DNA from 2 places in the Desulfomicrobium aestuarii genome. Region 1 is predicted to be linked to the other one. Evidence: predicted binding sites of a transcription regulator. Region 1 holds the regulator's gene; the other holds the start of a gene.

Region 1 (5,070 bases):
AAGGCCGGCATCGAGTTCGCGGTCATCACGGGCCTTGAGTCCCCGGCCGTGAAGCGGCGCGTGACGGAACTGGGCATCGGCCACTACTATTACGGGCACCACCGGAAGGTGCCGGCCATGCGCGAGATTTCCGAAAAGACCGGCATCCCCTTCGACCACATGGCCTACGTCGGCGACGACTGGGTCGATGCCGCACCCATGTCCATGGTCGGCTTCCCCATCGCCGTGCCCAACGCCCGCCCCGAGATCCTGAAGCTCGCGGCCTGGACCACCCGGGCCATGGGCGGCCACGGCGCCGTACGCGAGGCCCTGGACTTCATCCTGCGCGCCCAGGGCAAGCTCGACGCCATGTGGCGGGAGTGGCTGACGGCATGAAACGGGCACTGGCGGTCGTCATCGCCCTGCTGATCCTGGCCGGCATCGCCGTCCTGGGCTGGCGCATGCTGTGGCCCGAGCGTCTGACCCCGGACATCGCCCGCAACGTGGACGTTGACCTGAGCCTCAAGGGCGTGAACCTGAGCCAGGGCAAGGACGGCAAAAAGCTCTGGAACTTGAGCGCTGCCGGGGCGAACTACGCCGAGGCCGGAGACGAACTGACCCTGACGGACCCCGTCATCACCTACTGGGGCGAGGAAGGCGGCGAGCACGTCGAAGTCACGGCGCCCAAGGGCCAGGTCTGGCAGAAGGAGGACCGCGCCAGGATGTGGGACGGCGTCAACGCCACCCGGGGGGAATACCGCATGCGCGCCGACACCCTCGACTACACGGGCGGGAACCGCACCCTAGTTCTGTCCGGCAACATCGACATTTCAAGCGATTCCATGCAGGGCCGCTCCGACGCCCTGACATATTTCCTGGACACGGGCGACATCCTGGCCCGCGGCAACGTCCAGGTCACCCTGAACTGACGAGCGGGGACATCTATGCGTTCACTCATTCTGATTCTCCTCCTGGCATGGGCCGCCCCCCTGTGGGCAGCGGAAAAGACCGTGCCGGTCAAGATCACGTCCGACACCATGACCTATACCCAGAAAGGCGACCAGGTGGTCTTTTCCGGGTCGGTGCACGTCATCCGCCAAGACGTCGAGATGTGGTCCGACACCCTGACCGTGCTCCTCGACAAGAAGCAGGGCGGAGGCAACTCCACCCAGACCGCCATGGACCAGCAGAGCTCCATCAAGAAAATCATCTCCCAGGGCAATGTCCGCCTCAAGGCCGACAAGGGCCGCTCCGGCACCTGCGACAAGGCCACCTACGACACGGCCACGGAAATCCTGACCCTCGAAGGCGATCCGGTGCTGATGGAAGGCGCCAACAAGATCCAGGGCGAGGTCATCAAGCTCTACATGCGCGAGAACCGCAGCGAGGTTCTGGGCGGCAAGCAGCGGGTCGAGGCCATCTTCAACACCCCGGCCGACACCAAGGAGCTCAAGCCGTGACGACCCTGTCCGGCCGCCAGCTGGCCAAACGCTACGGGGCCCGCGACGTGGTCCGCGACATCGACCTCGACGTGCGCCAGGGCGAGGTCGTCGGCGTGCTCGGCCCCAACGGCGCCGGCAAGACCACGACCTTCTACATGCTCGCCGGCATCGTCACGCCCACCCGCGGGGAAGTCACCCTGGACGGCGTGGACATCACCCGCTGGCCCCTGCACAAGCGCGCCCGCCTGGGCATGAGCTACCTGCCCCAGGAAAGCTCCATCTTCCGCAAGCTGACCGTGCGCCAGAATCTGCAGCTCATCCTGGAATACTCCGGCCTCTCGGCCGAGGAGCAGAAGCGCACGGCCGACAGGCTCCTGGACGAGCTCGGCATCACCCGCCTGCAGGACCAGCTGGCGGCCTACCTGTCCGGCGGCGAGCGCCGCAGGCTCGAGATCGCCCGCGCCCTGATCCGCGACCCGAAGTTCATCCTGCTGGACGAACCCTTCGCCGGCATCGACCCCCTGGCCGTGGACGACATCCAGACCATCATCGAGGGCCTCAAGGCCAAGGGCATCGGCGTGCTCATCTCCGACCACAACGTGCGCGAGACCCTGCAGATCTGCGACCGCGCCTACCTAGTGTACGACGGCCGCATCATCCTGAGCGGCAGCCCCGACGAGATCGTCGCCGACCCCGGGGCGCGCAAGGTCTATCTCGGCGAGGGTTTCAGCCTTTAGCGGGGTGCCGATTTCCCAAGGATTGCCACGACCTGCCTTCTGTGGCAAAGTCTTTGCTGGATGAATCCGCCGACGACAACACTGCATCTTACGCTGGGACGACAGAGACACTATGGGCCTTGAACTCCGACAGAACCTCAAGCTGACGCAGCAGCTGGTCATGACCCCGCAGCTGCAGCAGGCCATCAAGCTGCTTCAGCTCTCCCGATTCGAGCTCCTCGAAGCCGTCCAGCAGGAACTGCTGGAAAATCCGATGCTTGAGGAAGCGCCGCGGGAGATCTCCGAGGAGGTCGAATCCCAGGCCCCGCCCGTGGAGCAACGGGCCGACGTGTCCTTCGACGACGCCGAGCTCATGCGCAACGCCGACTGGGAGAACTACCTCGGCGACTTTTCGAGCACGACCAAGCAGGTGCAGTTCAAGGAGACCGAGGCCCTCGAGGAGATGATGTCTTACGAGGCCAGGCTCTCGGGCAAGCCCTCCCTGGAAGGCCACCTCCTGTGGCAGCTCTGCCTCTCCAACATCACCGAAGAGGAGGAGGCCATCGGCGAGGCCATCATCGGCAACCTGGACTCCCTGGGCTACCTGACGACCAGCGCCGAGGAGATCGCCTCCGAGACCCTTTCGCCCCTGGCCCTGGTCCAGTCCGTCCTGCACCGCCTGCAGCGCTTCGACCCCGTGGGCGTGGCCGCCCGTTCCCCCAAGGAGTGCCTGCTCATCCAGTTGGAGGTCCTGGGCCAGGACGACCCCATCCTCGTTTCACTGGTGGACGAGCATCTGGAGGATATCGAGAAGCGCCGCTACAAGCCGCTCCTGCGCAAGTTCAAGATCCAGATGGAGGACCTGAAGGCCTACCTTGACATCATCCAGACCCTGGACCCCATGCCCGGCGCGAGCTACGGCAGCGACAACACCGTCTTCGTCAGCCCCGACGTCTTCGTGTACGAGTACGAAAGCGATTTCGTCATCGTCATGAACGACGACGGCCTGCCCAAGCTGCAGCTGAGCCCCTACTACATGGACGACACGAGCCTGGCCGTGAAGGGCCCGGACCGGGAGTACCTCCACGACAAGATGCGTTCGGCCATGTGGCTCATGAAGAGCTTGCACCAAAGGCAGAGAACCCTGTATAAGGTGGTCGAGAGCATCGTGCGGTTTCAGCGGGGCTTCTTCGAGCACGGCGTGACCAAGCTCAAGCCCCTCATACTCAAGGACGTGGCCGACGACATCGAGATGCACGAGTCCACGGTCAGCCGCATCACCACGAGCAAGTACGTGGCCACCCCGCACGGCATCTTCGAACTGAAATTTTTCTTCAATTCCGCGCTGGAGATGGACGACGGCACCCAGGTGGGCTCCGAGTCCGTCAAGGCCATCATCAAGAAGATGGTCAGCGAGGAAGACCCCAAGCACCCCTACAGCGACGAGAAGATCGCCGCGGTGCTGAAGGAAACGCTGGATGTCAACATCGCCCGCCGCACGGTGGCCAAATACCGCGCCGTCCTGGGCATCGAGTCGTCATCCAAGCGCAAGCAGGTGTTTTGATATTCCACCCCTCGCCGCCCTTCCGGGAAGACGCGGGGTTGACCCTCAACTGACGAGGAGGATTCCATGAGGATAGTCTTCAACTTCAAGAACTTCGACCCTTCCGACCACCTGCGCAAGTACGCCAAGGACCGTTTCGGCAAGCTCGGCAAGTTCATGGCCGGCACCCCTGACGCCGAACTGCAGGTCAACCTCGAAGTCGAGAAATTCCGCCATATCGCCGACGTCGTCCTGACCGGCAAGAACGTGCACATCTCCGCCCGCGAGGACAGCGAGGACATGTACTCCACCGTCGACATGGTGTGGGACAAGCTCGAGGCCCAGATGCGCAAGGTCCGCGACAAGGACAAGAGCAAGCGCAAGGCCGGCGGCGACACCGTGCGCATGGACGTCATCAGCTTCGACGAGGACACCACGGGCAAGCGCAGGCAGAGCATCCAGCAGACCGACCACTTCGAGCCCAAGCCCATGGTCGTCGAAGAGGCCGCCATGCAGCTCGGCAAGACGGAGAACGAGTTCCTCGTCTTCCTGAACGCCGAGAACGAACGCGTCAACGTCATCTACCGCCGCAAGACCGGCGACTTCGGCCTCATCGACCCTGGGGTATAAGGGCATGAAGCTTGCCGAATACCTGGATAAAGACCTGATCATCTCCGACCTTTCGGCCAGGACCAAGAAGGAGGTCCTGGCCGAACTCGTTTCCCCGCTCCCGGGCAAATTCCCGGGCGTTGACCCCGTGCGGGTGGCCCAGGTGCTCCTGGACAGGGAAATGCTGGGCACCACGGGCATCGGAGACGGCATCGCCATCCCTCACGGAAAGCTGGACAGCCTCGACCAGGTCATGGTCATCGTGGGACGCAGCCGCGAAGGCGTCGATTTCGCCAGCCTGGACCACAAGCCGGCCACCATCTTCTTCACGGTCCTGGCCCCCTCCAGCGTGGTGGGCCTGCATCTGAAGATCCTGGCCACCATCTCGCGCCTGCTCAAGGACAACGCCTTCCGCCAGGCCTTCGCCGACGCGGAAGGCGGCGACGGGCTGTGGCGGCTGCTGCAGTCCGTCTGAAGCCTGTGCAAGGAACCCCCGCCATGGAAATGCGCAACGCACCGAAAAACGTCGTCATCGTCTCGGGCATGTCGGGCTCGGGCAAGAGCACGGCCCTGCGCGTCTTCGAGGACATGGGCTTCTTCTGCGTGGATGGCCTGCCGGCCCGCATGGCCCCGGCCCTGATCGAGCTGTTCTTCTCGTCCTCGTCCACGGACTACCCGGGCCTGGCCATGGGCATGGACCTGCGCCAGCCCGACTTCGCCGGGCAGTGGCGGGAAGTGTTGCAGGACATGGAGAAGCTGTCGGTGCGCCCGACCATCATCT
Region 2 (5,070 bases), 890 kb from region 1:
GCATCAACCTGGGCATCCTGAACCTGCTGCCCATCCCGGTCCTGGACGGAGGACACATCCTCTTCTTCTTCCTGGAAACCATCACCGGCCGCCCCCTGAGCCCCAAGGTGCAGCAGGCGGCGCTTAGGATCGGCATGACGCTCCTGCTCATGCTCATGATCGTGGCGACCTTCAATGACATCCTCCGCCATTTCAGGTAGCCTCTTCCTGGCGCTGAACTGCGCCGAGGAACGCCTGCAGGTCGTTCTGGGCACGCCCGTGAACCTCCTCTTCAGCGAGGAGATTCTCTGCCCCGGCCAGTCCATCCGCCATCTGCCCACGGCCATGGAGTGCGCCCTGGCCGTGCGCGGCGCCACAGCCCGCGACCTGGCCGGCATCGCCTGCGTGCGCGGCCCCGGATCCTTCACGGGCCTGCGCATCGCCCACGCGGCCATGTACGGCCTGTCCCGGCCCTTCGCCATCCCCATGGCCGGGCTGGCCTACCTGGAGCTGCTGGCCGCCCAGGCCTCGGATTTCGCCACCGGGGAAACCTGGGTGCTGACCTACGCCCGCAAAGGCCAGGTCTACATGCAGGGGTTCTCGAACGGCCTGCCCCTCGGCCCTGTCCGGCCGGCGCGCGTCGCCCAGACGCTGGGCCTGCTCGCCGACCGTCCAGCCCCGCTCTTCCTCCTCGGCAGCGGTGTGCGCAAGAACCCCGAACTGCAGGGACTGGCAAATGCGTCCGTCCTGCCGCCCGCCCTGGACATGCCCGCCCCGACGGCCCTGCTCGCGGCGGCATGCGCGGCGTCCTACGCCGACAGCCCGCCACCGCCCCTCTACCTGCGCAAATCCGACGCCGAGGACAACCTCGACGCCATTGCCCAGTCCCGCGGCATCCCCTGCGATGAAGCGCGGCGTCACATCCCGGACTTCGAGTGATTTGTCCGACATGAATTGTCGGACAAATTTCCCCTAAAGAAAATCCGCACCCTGCCGATTCAGTCATCAAGAGCAATGAAGCAGCCCCGTCAGGCTGCGAATCCAAAGGCAAGGATGCCGACAATCTTTCAAGGAGGAATTACCTATGTCACTCATCATCAACCACAACCTGATGGCCATGACCGCGGCCCGGAACCTTTCCAGCGCCTACGGCAACCTTTCCACCTCGGTGAACCGCCTGTCCTCGGGCCTGCGCATCACCACCGCGGCTGACGACGCCGCCGGTCTCGCCATCCGCGAGCTCATGCGCGCCGACATCGCGTCCCTGAACCAGGGTGTGAGAAACGCCAACGACGCCATCTCCATGATCCAGACCGCCGACGGCGCCCTCCAGGTCATCGACGAGAAGCTGATCCGCATGAAGGAGCTGGCCGAGCAGGCCGCCACCGGCACCTACACCTCGGACCAGCGTCTGATCATCGACTCCGAGTACCAGCAGATGGCCTCGGAAATCACCCGAATCGCCAACGCCACGGACTTTAACGGCATCTACCTGCTGAACGGCAACCTTTCGAGCGATACTCACAGTGGTAGCGGCCTGCAGTCCAGCGGCAAGCTCAAGGTGCACTTCGGAACGGCCAACGACAGCGCCGAAGACTACTATTACATCAAGATCGGCGACTCCACCGCCTCGGCCCTCGGTGTCGGCATATCCAGCGGTACCGGCGCAGGAGCGAGCATCTCCACCCAGCAGGGTGCCCAGGAGGCTCTCGATGCCCTGAACAAGGCCATCACCTCCAAGGACAACATCCGCGCCAACTTGGGCGCCCTGCAGAACCGTCTGGAGAACACCATCACCAATCTGACGGTCCAGGCCGAGAACCTCCAGGCAGCTGAATCCCGGATCTCCGACGTGGACGTGGCCACGGAAATGACCAACTTCGTGCGCAACCAAATCCTGACCCAGTCGGCGGTGGCCATGCTGTCCCAGGCCAACACCCTGCCGCAGATGGCGCTGCAGCTCATGCAGGGATAACGTCCCTGAGCTGACGACGCATTCCCGGCCGGGTCGCGGAAGCGGCCCGGCCTTTTTTCCCTAAAGGGATGGCATCGAGTTTGCTTTAATCTCGGATGCGGACGCACTTCATCCCAAAGCACGCGAGGCCCCATGGCTGACGATCTGACCACCACCCTCACTTCCGGAGCCATACGTTTCACCGGGCTCGGCTCGGGCACCGACTTCGAGTCCATGGTCGACAAGCTGATCGAGGTCGAAAAGACGCACACCAAACGTCTGGAAAGCTGGCGCGCCCAGTGGGAAGTCAAGAGCGAAAGCTTCGACTCCCTGTCCACTTCCCTGCTCTCGCTCAAAACGACCTTGGACTCCATGAACACGCCGGACGAATTTCTCGTCAAGCAGGTCGCCTCTTCAAACCCGATGGCCCTGACCGCTACGGCCGGCAGCGCTGCGGAAGAAAGTTCCCATCAGATCGACGTGGTGTCCCTGGCGACCAACGACATGCACATGGGGGCGGTAATTTTTTCCTCGACTGACGATGTCATCAGCGGGGGCGCATCCGGGACCTTCGCCTTCACTGTCGGCTCCCGTCAGGTCTCCGTGGACGTGACGTCCACCACGACGCTGTCCCAGTTCGCGAGCCTCATCAATTCCGACCCGGACAACCGCAACTCCGTGCGCGCCAGCGTCATCAACGACGGCAGCGGCTACCGTCTGCAGATTCGCAGCATGGACCTGGGTGCAGGCAACGACTTCATCGTCGACGACGCTCTGACTTCTCCGAATTTATTGGCAAACTTTGGAAAGAGTCAGTTCATCGAAACGCAGAACGCGGGCAACGCACAGCTCCGCGTGGATGGCTTCCCGATCATCCCCCCAACCCAGACTGCGGACATTCTCAAGGCAACCGTGGCGGGCGCAGCCTCCACCGACGTAGTGTCCGCCAGCGGCGGGACATTCAAATTCGCATATGCGGGCAACATCCATTCCATAACTATTTCGGCCTCCGACACCTGGGCCGACCTGGCTGCGAATATCAACGCGGCCGCAGGCATCACCGCCTCGGCGGCCGATACCGCCGAAGGCCTCGAATTCACCCTGACCGGAGCGCCCGGCTCGAACAACCAGATTTCCATCATCAATTCCCCGGGGACAAGCATCGAGAATCTGCAAGGCCGTCATTTCACCCAGATGCAGGGAGCCACGGACGGGTACATAGAGCGGGCAAGCAACGCCATCTCCGACATCATTCCCGGCGTGACCATGAACCTGACCAGCACGGGAAGTTCGACGCTCACCACCAGCCTGGACCCTGAGTCCGTGATCCTGAACGTCCAGACCTTCGTCGAATCCGTCAACGCGGTGCTGCTGCAGATAAAGGAGCAGACCCAGGTCAAGACGGTGGGCGCCAACGTGTCCGGCTCCCTGCTGACGGGCAACTACGGGCTGCAGATGATCCAGCAGAAGATCAAGAACATCCTGGCGGAAAAGGGCGTGGGCTTCGACTACGACATGGACCCCCTCATCTCCCTGGGCAGCATCGGCATCACCACGGACACCAGCGAAGGCTCGCCCACCTTCGGACTTCTGAAGCTGGACCAAAGCGCCTTCTCCGCCGCCCTGACCTCGAACCCCGACGCCGTGGCCCGCCTTTTCAGCGCGGACTACTATCCGTCCACCAAGGAGGTGGTGAACGGGCAGGCCGTGGAATCCTCCAATTTCAAGTTCGATTCCTACGTCAAAGGCATCACCGGCGCCGGAGATTTCTCCGTGTCCTACACGGTGGACGCCGGAGGCAACATCACTGCCGCGAGCATCAACGGCTATGCCGCAAACGTCGACGGCAACAAGATTGTCGCCGCAGGCGACGGCAACATTGCCCGCGGTCTGGCCTTGGAGATTCTGAACCTCACGGCGGGCTCCTACTCCGGGCAGGTCCAGATCAAGTCCGGCAAGGCCGAGGAATTGTCGCAGGAAATCAAAAAACTGACGGACCCCCTGACCGGTACCCTGGAGATTCTCAAGAACAACTACCAGGACATCATGGACTCCATCGACGACAAGATCGCCTACGAGGAGCGGCGGTTGGCGCTGATGGAGCGCACCCTGCGGCTGCGCTTCGCCAACCTCGAGGCGGTCCTTGGCAATTACGACAACATTTCGACCCAGCTCAGCTCGCAAATCAAGAGCCTCCCCGGCTCGTCCAGCAGTTAAGGAGTAAGCAGTGCACAAAGCCGCAAACGCATACATGCAGACCCACGTCACCACCACGACCCCGGGACACCTCGTGGTCATGCTCTACGACGGGGCCATAACCTTCCTCGAACAGGCCAAGCAGGAGATCGCGGCCAACAACTTCGCCAAGAAAGGCATCCTCATTTCCCAGGCCCTGGACATCATCGCCGAACTCGACGGTTCCCTGAACAACGAGAAGGGCGGGGAACTCGCCCAGAACCTCCACCGCCTCTACATGTACTGCAACACCCGCCTGCTGCGGGCCAACCTGAAGATGGACACGGCCATCATCGACGAGGTCATCAGCATCCTATCCTCCTTCCGCTCGGCCTTTGCCGAGATTTCCAGGACGCAGCCCCATCCCGCGCCACCCAAGGCCTCTGCCTACTACGCGCGCTGACCCGCCGATGCGAGGCGTCGTCAAGGCACGCATTCTGCAACCGTTCACCGGAACATCACCTCAACCGGGAACGCGTGCATGTGCGGCATAGCCGGCTTTTTCAACCCCAGCGGAATAACTCCGGACACGAATATCCTCGGCGCCATGGCCCAGGCCATCGCCCATCGCGGCCCCGACCACCAGGGACTGCACCAGGACGAGCGTTGCGCACTGGCGTCCAGGCGCCTGGCCATCATCGATCTGCAGGGCGGCAACCAGCCCCTGGTCCACGAGCCGTCGGGCATGATCCTGGTCTTCAACGGCGAGATCTACAACTACCAGTCCCTGCGGGTCGAGCTCGCCAGTCTCGGCCATCATTTCCACACCCGCTCCGACTCGGAAGTGCTCCTTGCCGCCTATGTGCAGTGGGGCGAAAAATGCCTGGACCGGCTGGCGGGGATGTTCGCCTTCGCCGTCTGGAACCCCGGAACCCGGCGCCTGTTCCTGGCCCGGGACCGCA

Evidence for each region. Region 1 encodes sigma-54, which starts transcription at its own class of promoters, with help from an activator protein. Its sites were predicted from a motif close to CTGGCACGGNNNNTGCTT; they were not measured.
Region 2: a site for sigma-54 is predicted at 2,023-2,040, ahead of fliD (flagellar filament capping protein FliD). Genes of this name have one in related genera too.

Annotation. Positions count from the first base shown of each region.
Region 1 covers NZ_AP042427.1:2,721,694-2,726,763, forward strand. The annotation lists gene ACZ5AC_RS12325 (KdsC family phosphatase) at 1-375, shown strand, start outside; gene lptC (LPS export ABC transporter periplasmic protein LptC) at 372-908, shown strand; gene ACZ5AC_RS12335 (LptA/OstA family protein) at 924-1,439, shown strand; gene lptB (LPS export ABC transporter ATP-binding protein) at 1,436-2,158, shown strand; gene rpoN (RNA polymerase factor sigma-54) at 2,271-3,701, shown strand; gene hpf (ribosome hibernation-promoting factor, HPF/YfiA family) at 3,768-4,310, shown strand; gene ACZ5AC_RS12355 (PTS sugar transporter subunit IIA) at 4,315-4,764, shown strand; gene rapZ (RNase adapter RapZ) at 4,788-5,070, shown strand, end outside.
Region 2 covers NZ_AP042427.1:3,607,495-3,612,564, reverse strand. The annotation lists gene rseP (RIP metalloprotease RseP) at 1-200, shown strand, start outside; gene tsaB (tRNA (adenosine(37)-N6)-threonylcarbamoyltransferase complex dimerization subunit type 1 TsaB) at 175-918, shown strand; gene ACZ5AC_RS16610 (flagellin N-terminal helical domain-containing protein) at 1,064-1,954, shown strand; gene fliD (flagellar filament capping protein FliD) at 2,087-4,150, shown strand; gene fliS (flagellar export chaperone FliS) at 4,161-4,571, shown strand; gene asnB (asparagine synthase (glutamine-hydrolyzing)) at 4,650-5,070, shown strand, end outside.